One region of the Escherichia marmotae genome, then DNA from elsewhere that is predicted to be linked to it. Evidence: predicted binding sites of a transcription regulator. Region 1 holds the regulator's gene; the other holds the start of a gene.
What was found. The regulator CRP, encoded in region 1, controls carbon source genes, mostly activating them, when cyclic AMP is high. The targets are predictions, from matches to a motif close to ATGTGANNNNNNTCACAT.
Positions count from the first base shown of each region.

Region 2: a site for CRP is predicted at 2,887-2,904, ahead of garD (galactarate dehydratase). Genes of this name have one in related genera too.

Region 1 is NZ_CP025979.1:2,807,074-2,812,283, forward strand. Features, by position in the region: gene C1192_RS14620 (ABC transporter ATP-binding protein) at 1-267, shown strand, start outside; gene C1192_RS14625 (hydrolase) at 267-1,289, shown strand; gene C1192_RS14630 (YheU family protein) at 1,283-1,501, shown strand; gene C1192_RS14635 (phosphoribulokinase) at 1,555-2,424, shown strand; gene C1192_RS14640 (OsmC family protein) at 2,479-2,883, opposite strand; gene crp (cAMP-activated global transcriptional regulator CRP) at 3,185-3,817, shown strand; gene C1192_RS14655 (YccS/YhfK family putative transporter) at 3,868-5,210, shown strand, end outside.
Region 2 is NZ_CP025979.1:3,907,874-3,913,083, forward strand. Features, by position in the region: gene garR (2-hydroxy-3-oxopropionate reductase) at 1-490, opposite strand, end outside; gene garL (2-dehydro-3-deoxyglucarate aldolase) at 520-1,290, opposite strand; gene garP (galactarate/glucarate/glycerate transporter GarP) at 1,306-2,640, opposite strand; gene garD (galactarate dehydratase) at 3,013-4,584, shown strand; gene agaR (aga operon transcriptional regulator AgaR) at 4,636-5,210, opposite strand, start outside.

The DNA of each region.
Region 1 (5,210 bases):
GAAGCAGAGCTGCGTGCGCAAACCCAGCCGCTACGTAAAGAAATCGCCCGTCTGGAAAAAGAGATGGAAAAGCTGAATGCACAACTGGCACAGGCAGAAGAAAAATTGGGCGACAGCGAGCTATATGACCAGAGCCGTAAAGCAGAACTGACCGCTTGTCTGCAACAGCAAGCCAGCGCCAAATCCGGGCTGGAAGAGTGCGAAATGGCATGGCTGGAAGCCCAGGAGCAACTGGAACAAATGCTGCTGGAAGGCCAAAGCAACTAATGGCGCAAGTAACGACGACCGATCTTAACGACGCCAGCAGTAGTGCTGAATTCACCCCCATGCGTGGCTTCAGTAATTGCCATCTGCAAACCATGCTGCCGCGTCTGTTTCGTCGTCAGGTGAAATTCACCCCACACTGGCAGCGGCTGGAATTGCCTGACGGTGATTTTGTCGATCTCGCGTGGAGTGAAGATCCCACACAAGCGCAACATAAACCGCGTCTGGTGGTTTTTCATGGTCTCGAAGGCAGTCTGAATAGCCCTTACGCACATGGTCTGGTCGAGGCAGCGCAAAAGCGTGGTTGGCTTGGCGTAGTGATGCATTTTCGCGGTTGTAGCGGTGAACCAAACCGGATGCACCGCATTTATCACTCTGGTGAGACGGAAGATGCCAGTTGGTTTTTACGCTGGCTGCAACGCGAATTTGGTCATGCGCCAACGGCTGCCGTGGGCTATTCGCTTGGCGGTAATATGCTGGCTTGTCTGCTGGCTAAAGAAGGCAATAACGTCCCGATTGAGGCGGCGGTAATTGTCTCCGCGCCGTTTATGCTGGAAGCCTGTAGCTATCACATGGATAAAGGCTTCTCCCGCGTTTATCAGCGTTACCTGGTGAATCTGTTAAAAGCCAATGCAGCGCGTAAACTGAAGGCGTACCCCGGAACACTGCCGATAGATCTCTCGCAGTTGAAATCGGTGCGCCGCATCCGCGAATTTGACGATCTGATCACCGCCAAAATTCACGGCTATGCTGACGCCATCGACTATTATCGTCAGTGTAGCGCCATGCCGCTGCTCAATCGGATCGCCAAACCGACACTAATTATTCATGCCAAAGACGATCCGTTTATGGATCATCAGGTGATCCATAAACCGGAAAATTTACCCACGCAGGTGGAGTATCAACTGACCGAACATGGCGGTCACGTTGGCTTCATTAGCGGTACGTTACTCCACCCGCAAATGTGGCTTGAGTCACGCATTCCTGACTGGTTATCAATGTATCTGGAGGCGAAATCATGTTGATTCCCTGGCAAGACCTCTCCCCCGAAACGCTGGAAAATTTAATTGAAAGTTTTGTGTTACGCGAAGGCACAGATTATGGTGAACATGAGCGTACACTTGAACAGAAAACCGCCGACGTCAAACGCCAGCTACAATGCGGAGAAGCGGTGCTGGTATGGTCGGAGCTGCACGAAACGGTCAATATCATGCCGCGTAGTCAGTTTCGCGAATAACCTGCAACCGTCGGCGGACAAGATAATAATGATAGCCAGGTCATGGAGTTACTATGTCTGCCAAACATCCGGTCATTGCAGTAACAGGATCCAGCGGCGCGGGGACCACCACCACCAGCCTCGCGTTTCGTAAAATATTCGCGCAGTTAAATCTGCATGCAGCCGAGGTGGAAGGCGACAGTTTTCACCGTTACACCCGCCCGGAAATGGACATGGCGATCCGCAAAGCGCGCGATGCCGGGCGGCATATCAGCTACTTCGGTCCCGAGGCCAACGACTTCGGCCTGCTGGAACAAACCTTCACTGAATACGGGCTGAGCGGCAAAGGCCAGTCGCGCAAATATCTGCACACCTACGATGAAGCCGTGCCGTGGAACCAGGTGCCCGGTACGTTTACCCCGTGGCAGGCGCTGCCAGAACCGACCGATGTGCTGTTTTATGAAGGATTGCACGGCGGCGTGGTTACGCCACAACATAACGTCGCGCAGCATGTAGATTTATTGGTTGGGGTCGTGCCTATCGTTAACCTGGAGTGGATTCAAAAACTCATCCGCGATACTGGCGAGCGCGGACACTCACGAGAAGCAGTGATGGACTCGGTAGTGCGCTCAATGGAAGACTATATCAACTACATCACGCCGCAGTTTTCCCGCACTCATATCAACTTCCAGCGCGTCCCCACTGTTGACACGTCTAACCCTTTCGCTGCAAAAGGCATCCCGTCGTTGGATGAAAGTTTTGTGGTGATTCATTTTCGTAATCTGGAAGGGATCGATTTCCCTTGGCTGCTGGCGATGTTACAAGGCTCATTCATTTCCCACATCAATACGTTAGTGGTGCCGGGAGGTAAAATGGGTCTGGCAATGGAGTTAATTATGCTGCCGCTGGTACAACGACTGATGGAAGGGAAGAAAATCGAGTAAATGTTCTTATATGCCGGATAAAATAATATCCGGCATCATATTTTAATCATTAAATCACGCGGCTATCACTTCATAGGAGTGGGTAATATTCACGGCTTTCTCTAGCATCAGCGCTACCGAACAATACTTCTCGGCAGAGAGATCCACCGCTCGCGAAACCGCCGCGTCCTTCAGGTCGTGACCTGTGACGATAAAATGCAAATTGATGTGCGTAAACAGGCGCGGTGCCTCTTCGCGACGTTCAGAGGTCAATTTTACTTCACAATCGACCACATCCTGACGCCCTTTTTGCAGGATAGAAACCACATCAATGGCGCTGCAACCGCCTGCCGCCATCAACACCATTTCCATCGGACTTGGCGCTTTATCGCCAGAATTACCGTCCATTAAAATCTGGTGACCCGAGGCTGACTCGCCCAAAAAAGTTAACCCTTCGACCCACTTCACACGCGCTTGCATAATCGGAACTCCATTGCGTCAATTTTCCTGACAGAGTACGCGTACTGACCAAATCGCGCAACGGAAGGCGACCTGGGTCATGCTGAAGCGAGACACCAGGAGACACAACGCGAAAGCTATGCTAAAACAGTCAGGATGCTACAGTAATACATTGATGTACTGCATGTATGTAAAAGACGTCACATTACCGTGCAGTTCAGTTGATAGCCCCTTCCCAGGTAGCGGGAAGCACATTTCGGCAATCCAGAGACAGCGGCGTTTTCTGGCTCTGGAGAAAGCTTATAACAGAGGATAACCGCGCATGGTGCTTGGCAAACCGCAAACAGACCCGACTCTCGAATGGTTCTTGTCTCATTGCCACATTCATAAGTACCCATCCAAGAGCACGCTTATTCACCAGGGTGAAAAAGCGGAAACGCTGTATTACATCGTTAAAGGCTCTGTGGCAGTGCTGATTAAAGACGAGGAGGGTAAAGAAATGATCCTCTCCTATCTGAATCAGGGTGATTTTATTGGCGAATTGGGCCTGTTTGAAGAAGGCCAGGAACGTAGCGCATGGGTACGTGCGAAAACCGCCTGTGAAGTAGCTGAGATTTCCTACAAAAAATTCCGTCAATTAATTCAGGTGAACCCGGATATTCTGATGCGTCTCTCCGCACAGATGGCGCGTCGTCTGCAAGTCACTTCAGAGAAAGTGGGCAACCTGGCATTCCTCGACGTTACAGGTCGTATTGCACAGACACTGCTGAATCTGGCGAAACAACCCGATGCCATGACTCACCCGGACGGTATGCAAATCAAAATTACCCGTCAGGAAATCGGTCAGATTGTTGGCTGTTCTCGTGAAACCGTGGGACGTATTCTGAAGATGCTGGAAGATCAGAACCTGATCTCTGCACACGGAAAAACCATCGTCGTTTACGGCACCCGTTGATCCCATCGGAGTGCCGCGTTACCTGGTAGCGCGCCGTTTTGTTTAAGCCGATGTGGCGCAGACTGATTTATCATCCCGACATCAACTACGCACTACGACAAACACTGGTGCTATGTTTGCCCGTGGCCGTTGGTCTATTGCTTGGCGAATTAAGACTCGGGCTGCTCTTTTCTCTCGTCCCCGCCTGTTGCAATATTGCGGGGCTTGATACTCCTCATAAGCGTTTTTTCAAACACTTAATCATTGGTGCGTCGCTGTTTGCCACTTGTAGCTTGCTAACGCAACTGCTGCTGGAAAAAGATATCCCCCTACCCTTTCTGCTGACGGGGTTAACGTTGATACTTGGCGTCACTGCTGAGTTAGGGCCATTGCATGCAAAATTACTTCCCGCATCGCTACTCGCCGCCATTTTTACCCTCAGTCTGGCGGGATATATGCCGGTCTGGGAACCGTTGCTCATCTACGCGTTAGGCACGCTCTGGTATGGACTGTTTAACTGGTTCTGGTTCTGGCTCTGGCGTGAGCAACCGTTACGCGAGTCGCTTAGCCTGCTGTACCGTGAACTGGCGGATTACTGTGAAGCCAAATACAGCCTGCTTACTCAGCACACCGATCCCGAAAATGCTCTGCCACCATTGTTGGTGCGTCAGCAAAAAGCGGTCGATTTAATTACCCAGTGTTATCAGCAAATGCATATGCTTTCCGCGCAAAATAATACGGACTACAAGCGGATGCTGCGTATTTTCCAGGAGGCGCTGGACTTACAGGAACATATCTCGGTCAGTTTGCATCAGCCGGAAGAGGTGCAAAAGCTGGTCGAGCGGAGCCATGCGGAGGAAGTTATCCGCTGGAATGCACAAACTGTCGCCGCCCGCCTGCGCGTGCTGGCTGATGACATTCTTTATCATCGCCTGCCGACACGTTTTACGATGGATAAGCAAATTGGCGCGCTGGAAAAAATCGCCCGCCAGCATCCGGATAACCCCGTGGGACAATTTTGCTACTGGCACTTTAGTCGCATCGCCCGCGTGCTACGAACGCAAAAACCACTTTATGCCCGCGATCTGCTGGCAGATAAACAGCGGCGAATGCCGTTACTCCCGGCGCTGAAAAGCTATCTTTCCCTGAAATCGCCAGCGCTGCGTAATGCCGGACGATTGAGTGTGATGCTAAGTGTTGCCAGCCTGATGGGCACCGCGCTGCATTTGCCGAAATCCTATTGGATATTAATGACGGTATTATTGGTGACGCAAAATGGTTATGGCGCTACTCGCCTGCGGATTGTGAATCGTTCTGTGGGAACCGTGGTCGGGTTAATCATTGCGGGTGTTGCGCTGCACTTTAAAATTCCCGAAGGTTACACCCTGACGTTGATGCTGATTACCACGCTCGC
Region 2 (5,210 bases), 1.1 Mb from region 1:
CTCCGGTATATACAACGGATCCCGCCATCGCTTTCATCAAGTCATAGTATTTGTCGAAAATAGCTTTGTCGCCACCCACCATCACTGACAGGGTGCCATCGATGGCTTTCGGTTCACCGCCGCTCACCGGGGCGTCCAGCATATCAATACCTTTCGCTTTCAGTGCTTCGCTGATTTCACGGCTTGCCAGCGGAGCGATTGAACTCATATCGATTAATACCGTCCCTGGTTTTGCACCTTCAATGATGCCATTTTCCCCCAGCGCCACTTCTTTCACGTGCGGAGAGTTTGGCAGCATGGTAATGATGACATCGCACTGTTCAGCGATGGCTTTAGCCGTAGACGCGGTTTCTGCGCCTGCGGTAATCACGTCAGCGATAGCTTCTGGATTACGGTCAGAAACCACCAGCGAGTAACCTGCTTTCAGAAGGTTTTTACTCATTGGTTTACCCATAATACCCAGGCCAATAAAACCAACTTTCATAGTCATATCAATCATCTCTCTTGTTGCGGTGGTCGTTATTTTTTAAAGGCATCTGCCAGTTTCTGCGTGGCGGAGCGGAAAATACCGAGGTCGCTGCCGACAGCGACAAATGTGGCACCCCATTCCAGATAACGGCGTGCATCGGCTTCAACTGGCGCGAGGATGCCACTGGGTTTACCGTAAGCGCTGGCGCGGTTGAAAATATGTTGAATCGCTTTTTGTACCTCCGGATGTGACGCATTGCCGAGATGACCTAATGCCGCCGCCAGATCGCTGGGGCCAACGAAAATGCCATCAACGCCTTCGGTCGCAGCGATGGCGTCAACGTTATCGACGCCCTGCTGGCTTTCGATTTGCGCCAGAATGGCGATGTTCTTATTCGACCGGGCGAAATAGTCCGGTACGGTGCCAAACATATTGGCGCGATGAGAAACGGAGACGCCGCGAATACCTTCTGGTGGATAACGCGTTGATGCTACCGCCTGTACCGCGTCTTCTTCCGTTTCGACAAAGGGGATCAGGAAGTTGTAAAAACCGATATCTAACAGGCGCTTAATAATCACCGGTTCGTTGGTCGGCACCCTCACTACTGGCGCACTGGCGCTACCTTTCAACGCCATCAACTGCGGGATGAACGTGGAAATATCGTTTGGCGCATGTTCGCCATCCAGCACCAGCCAGTCAAAGCCAGCCAAACCAAGAACTTCAGTGCTGATCGGGTTGGAAAGTGCTGACCAGCAGCCAATCTGTACCTGTTTCGCAGCCAACGCGGCTTTGAACTTATTGGGGAAAATATCATTATTCATCGCTTATACCTTTGCTTATTTCTGCAATTCCATACGTTTAATGTCACCAACCACGAAGAGGTAGCAGGCCATTGCCATCAGCGCCGAACATCCCACAAATACCAGCGCCGCATTGAAGGAATGCAGTTCACTAACCAGGTAACCAATCACCAGTGGAGTGACAATGGAGGCGACATTGCCAAAGACGTTAAAGACGCCGCCGCAGAGGCCAACAATCTCTTTCGGTGCGGTATCGGAAACCACCGGCCAGCCCAGTGCGCCAAATCCTTTGCCAAAGAAGGCTAACGCCATCAGCATGACCACCAGCGTGGCGTTGTTGGTGTAGTTACATAAGATGATGGTGGAAGCCAGCAACATTCCCAGCACAATTGGTAGCTTACGTGCCAGAGTCAGTGACAAACCGCGTTTGATCAGATAATCCGAGAAGACACCCCCAAGCACGCCGCCAGCAAATCCACACAATGCCGGAATCGACGCAACCAGGCCGACTTTCAGAATCGACATCCCCTTTTCCTGTACCAGATAAATCGGGAACCAGGTGAGGAAGAACCAAGTGATGGTGTTGATAAAATATTGCCCGAAAAATACCCCCAGCATCATGCGGTTAGAGAGCAATTGCTTGATGTAATGCAGCTTAGGACCGCTTGCTGTCGCACCGCCTGGCTTTTTGTGATCCATATCGACCACCGCACCATTTTCGGAGATAAACTTCAACTCTTCCGCAGACATGCGCGGATGGTCTGTCGGGTTATGAATCAACTTAATCCACAGCGCCGTTAGTACAAAACCAATCCCCCCCATAACGGTAAAGACGTGCTCCCAGCCCCAGGCGAAAGTCAGCCAGCCAAGCAGTGGCGAAAAGAGCGCCAGCGAGAAATATTGCGCCGAGTTAAAGATGGCGGAAGCTGTTCCGCGTTCTTTAGTCGGGAACCAGGCAGCAACAATACGGGCGTTCGCCGGGAATGACGGCGCTTCCGAGAAGCCCAACATAAAGCGCATGAAGAACATGGAGATCCCTGCCCAGGCAATAGGGAACATATCGACAAAGCCTTGCAGGAAGGTAAACAGCGACCAGAAAAAGAGGCTGTAAGTGTAAACTTTCTTCGATCCAAACTTATCCAGCAGCCAGCCGCCAGGGATTTGCATTAGCAGATAGGCCCAGCCAAAAGCGGAGAAAATGTACCCCATCGAAACCGTGCTTAATTGCAGTTCTTTTGCTACTTCAGTACCGGCAATCGACAGCGTTGCACGGTCGGCATAGTTAACGGCTGTCACAATAAAAATAATAAATAATATTAAATAGCGGGTATGCACGCTTTTCTTTTTTTCTTCAATGGTGTCCAGAATCATTTTATTTACCTCGGGTACTTATGTTGATTTTTATTATTGGGAAGGTATTATTTATGAGTTCCATTCATATAGTTATGACAATGGCCTCGTGAATTAGTATAAGCAGCGGGGTAATAATAATCATTGTGCAAATGCGAACTTAAATAATGTAATTTAAATATTATTTTGAGCATATGCACATAACATTGCGCGCTAAAGCACAGATTTACGCTTTGCCTTGCCGGGTAGCGTCGCAATCCCTGAAATGATTGACATTGATCACATTTCTACCGTTAAACTCCTGACATTCTTATTTCACCTAATGAAGTTATTTATTTTTAAATGAGATCTAATGCTCATTTTAATATCCCCCTGGCTGGAGAATATTGAACAATGGCCAATATCGAAATAAGACAAGAAACGCCGACTGCGTTTTATATAAAAGTTCATGACACAGATAATGTGGCAATTATTGTTAATGATAATGGCCTGAAAGCAGGAACGCGTTTTCCGGACGGCCTGGAATTAATTGAGCATATTCCCCAGGGGCATAAAGTCGCATTGATCGACATTCCTGCTGATGGCGAAATTATTCGTTATGGCGAAGTGATTGGTTACGCCATGCGCGCCATCCCACGTGGAAGCTGGATCGATGAATCGATGGTGGTTCTGCCTGAAGCGCCCCCCTTACATACTTTGCCTCTGGCAACCAAAGTGCCGGAACCTTTACCGCCGCTGGAAGGTTATACCTTTGAAGGCTATCGCAATGCCGATGGCAGTGTGGGCACCAAGAACCTGCTCGGCATCACGACCAGCGTGCATTGTGTGGCAGGCGTCGTCGATTACGTGGTGAAAATTATTGAGCGCGACCTGCTGCCGAAATACCCGAACGTCGATGGTGTGGTGGGGCTGAATCACCTGTACGGCTGTGGCGTGGCGATTAATGCCCCAGCGGCGGTGGTGCCTATTCGAACCATTCACAACATTTCGCTGAACCCAAACTTTGGCGGTGAGGTGATGGTGATTGGCCTCGGATGCGAGAAATTGCAACCAGAGCGCCTGCTGGTCGGTACGGACGATGTGCAGGCTATTCCACTGGAAAGCGCCAGTATTGTCAGCTTGCAGGATGAAAAGCATGTCGGTTTTCAGTCAATGGTTGAGGATATTTTGCAGGTTGCCGAACGCCATCTGCACAAGCTGAATCAACGTCAGCGAGAAACCTGCCCGGCTTCAGAACTGGTTGTTGGTATGCAGTGCGGCGGCAGCGATGCGTTTTCTGGCGTGACAGCCAATCCGGCGGTTGGCTATGCGTCTGATCTGCTGGTGCGCTGCGGTGCAACGGTGATGTTCTCGGAAGTGACGGAAGTACGCGACGCCATTCATCTGCTGACGCCGCGCGCCGTTAACGAAGAGGTCGGTAAGCGTCTGCTGGAAGAGATGGAATGGTACGACAACTATCTCAATATGGGGAAAACCGACCGCAGCGCCAACCCTTCGCCGGGAAACAAAAAAGGCGGTCTGGCAAACGTCGTGGAGAAGGCTCTCGGCTCCATTGCCAAATCAGGTAAAAGCGCGATTGTAGAAGTGCTGTCGCCAGGGCAGCGTCCGACCAAACGTGGATTAATTTACGCCGCGACGCCAGCCAGCGACTTTGTCTGTGGCACCCAACAGGTGGCTTCAGGAATTACCGTTCAAGTATTTACGACCGGTCGCGGCACACCTTACGGCCTGATGGCAGTGCCGGTCATTAAAATGGCAACCCGCACTGAACTGGCGAACCGTTGGTTTGATTTGATGGATATTAATGCGGGCACCATCGCCACCGGCGAAGAGACGATTGAAGAGGTGGGCTGGAAACTGTTCCACTTTATTCTCGACGTTGCCAGCGGAAAGAAGAAAACCTTCTCAGACCAATGGGGGTTGCATAACCAACTGGCGGTGTTTAACCCGGCACCGGTGACTTGATAACTCAATTTGTATTATGCCCGATGGCACACGTTTATCGGGCATAGTAAGTCATAGCGAAGACGCATTCTCCCCGACCAGAATCACCTCAACCCCGGCCTTTCGTAGCCCTTCCAGACTATCCGCAGGAATGCCTTCATCGACAATGATCATATCGATCCGCTGGGTATCAATGATCTTATGTAAACTGGAGCGATTGAACTTACTGGAATCAGTGACCACGATGATCCGTTCCGCAACTTCGCACATCCGGCGGTTCAAACGGGCTTCATCTTCATTGTGCGTACTGACGCCGCGCTCCAGATCGATAGCATCTACACCGAGAAACAGCATGTCGAAGTGGTAATTTTGCAGCGATTGTTCAGCCTGATCGCCATAAAAAGATTGTGACTGACGGCGCAAATGCCCGCCGGTCATCAGTAGCTCAACGCCCTCAGCTTCCAGCAAAGCATTAGCCACGTTCATACCGTTGGTCATCGCAATCACGTCAGTATGCTTGCGCATCAGACGGGCAATCTCAAAGGTTGTGGTTCCGGAGTCGAGGATCACGCGATGGCCAGGCTTAATCAGCTCAACAGCAGCTTTCGCAACGCTGCGTTTCATCGCAGTGTTGAGCGCACTTTTAT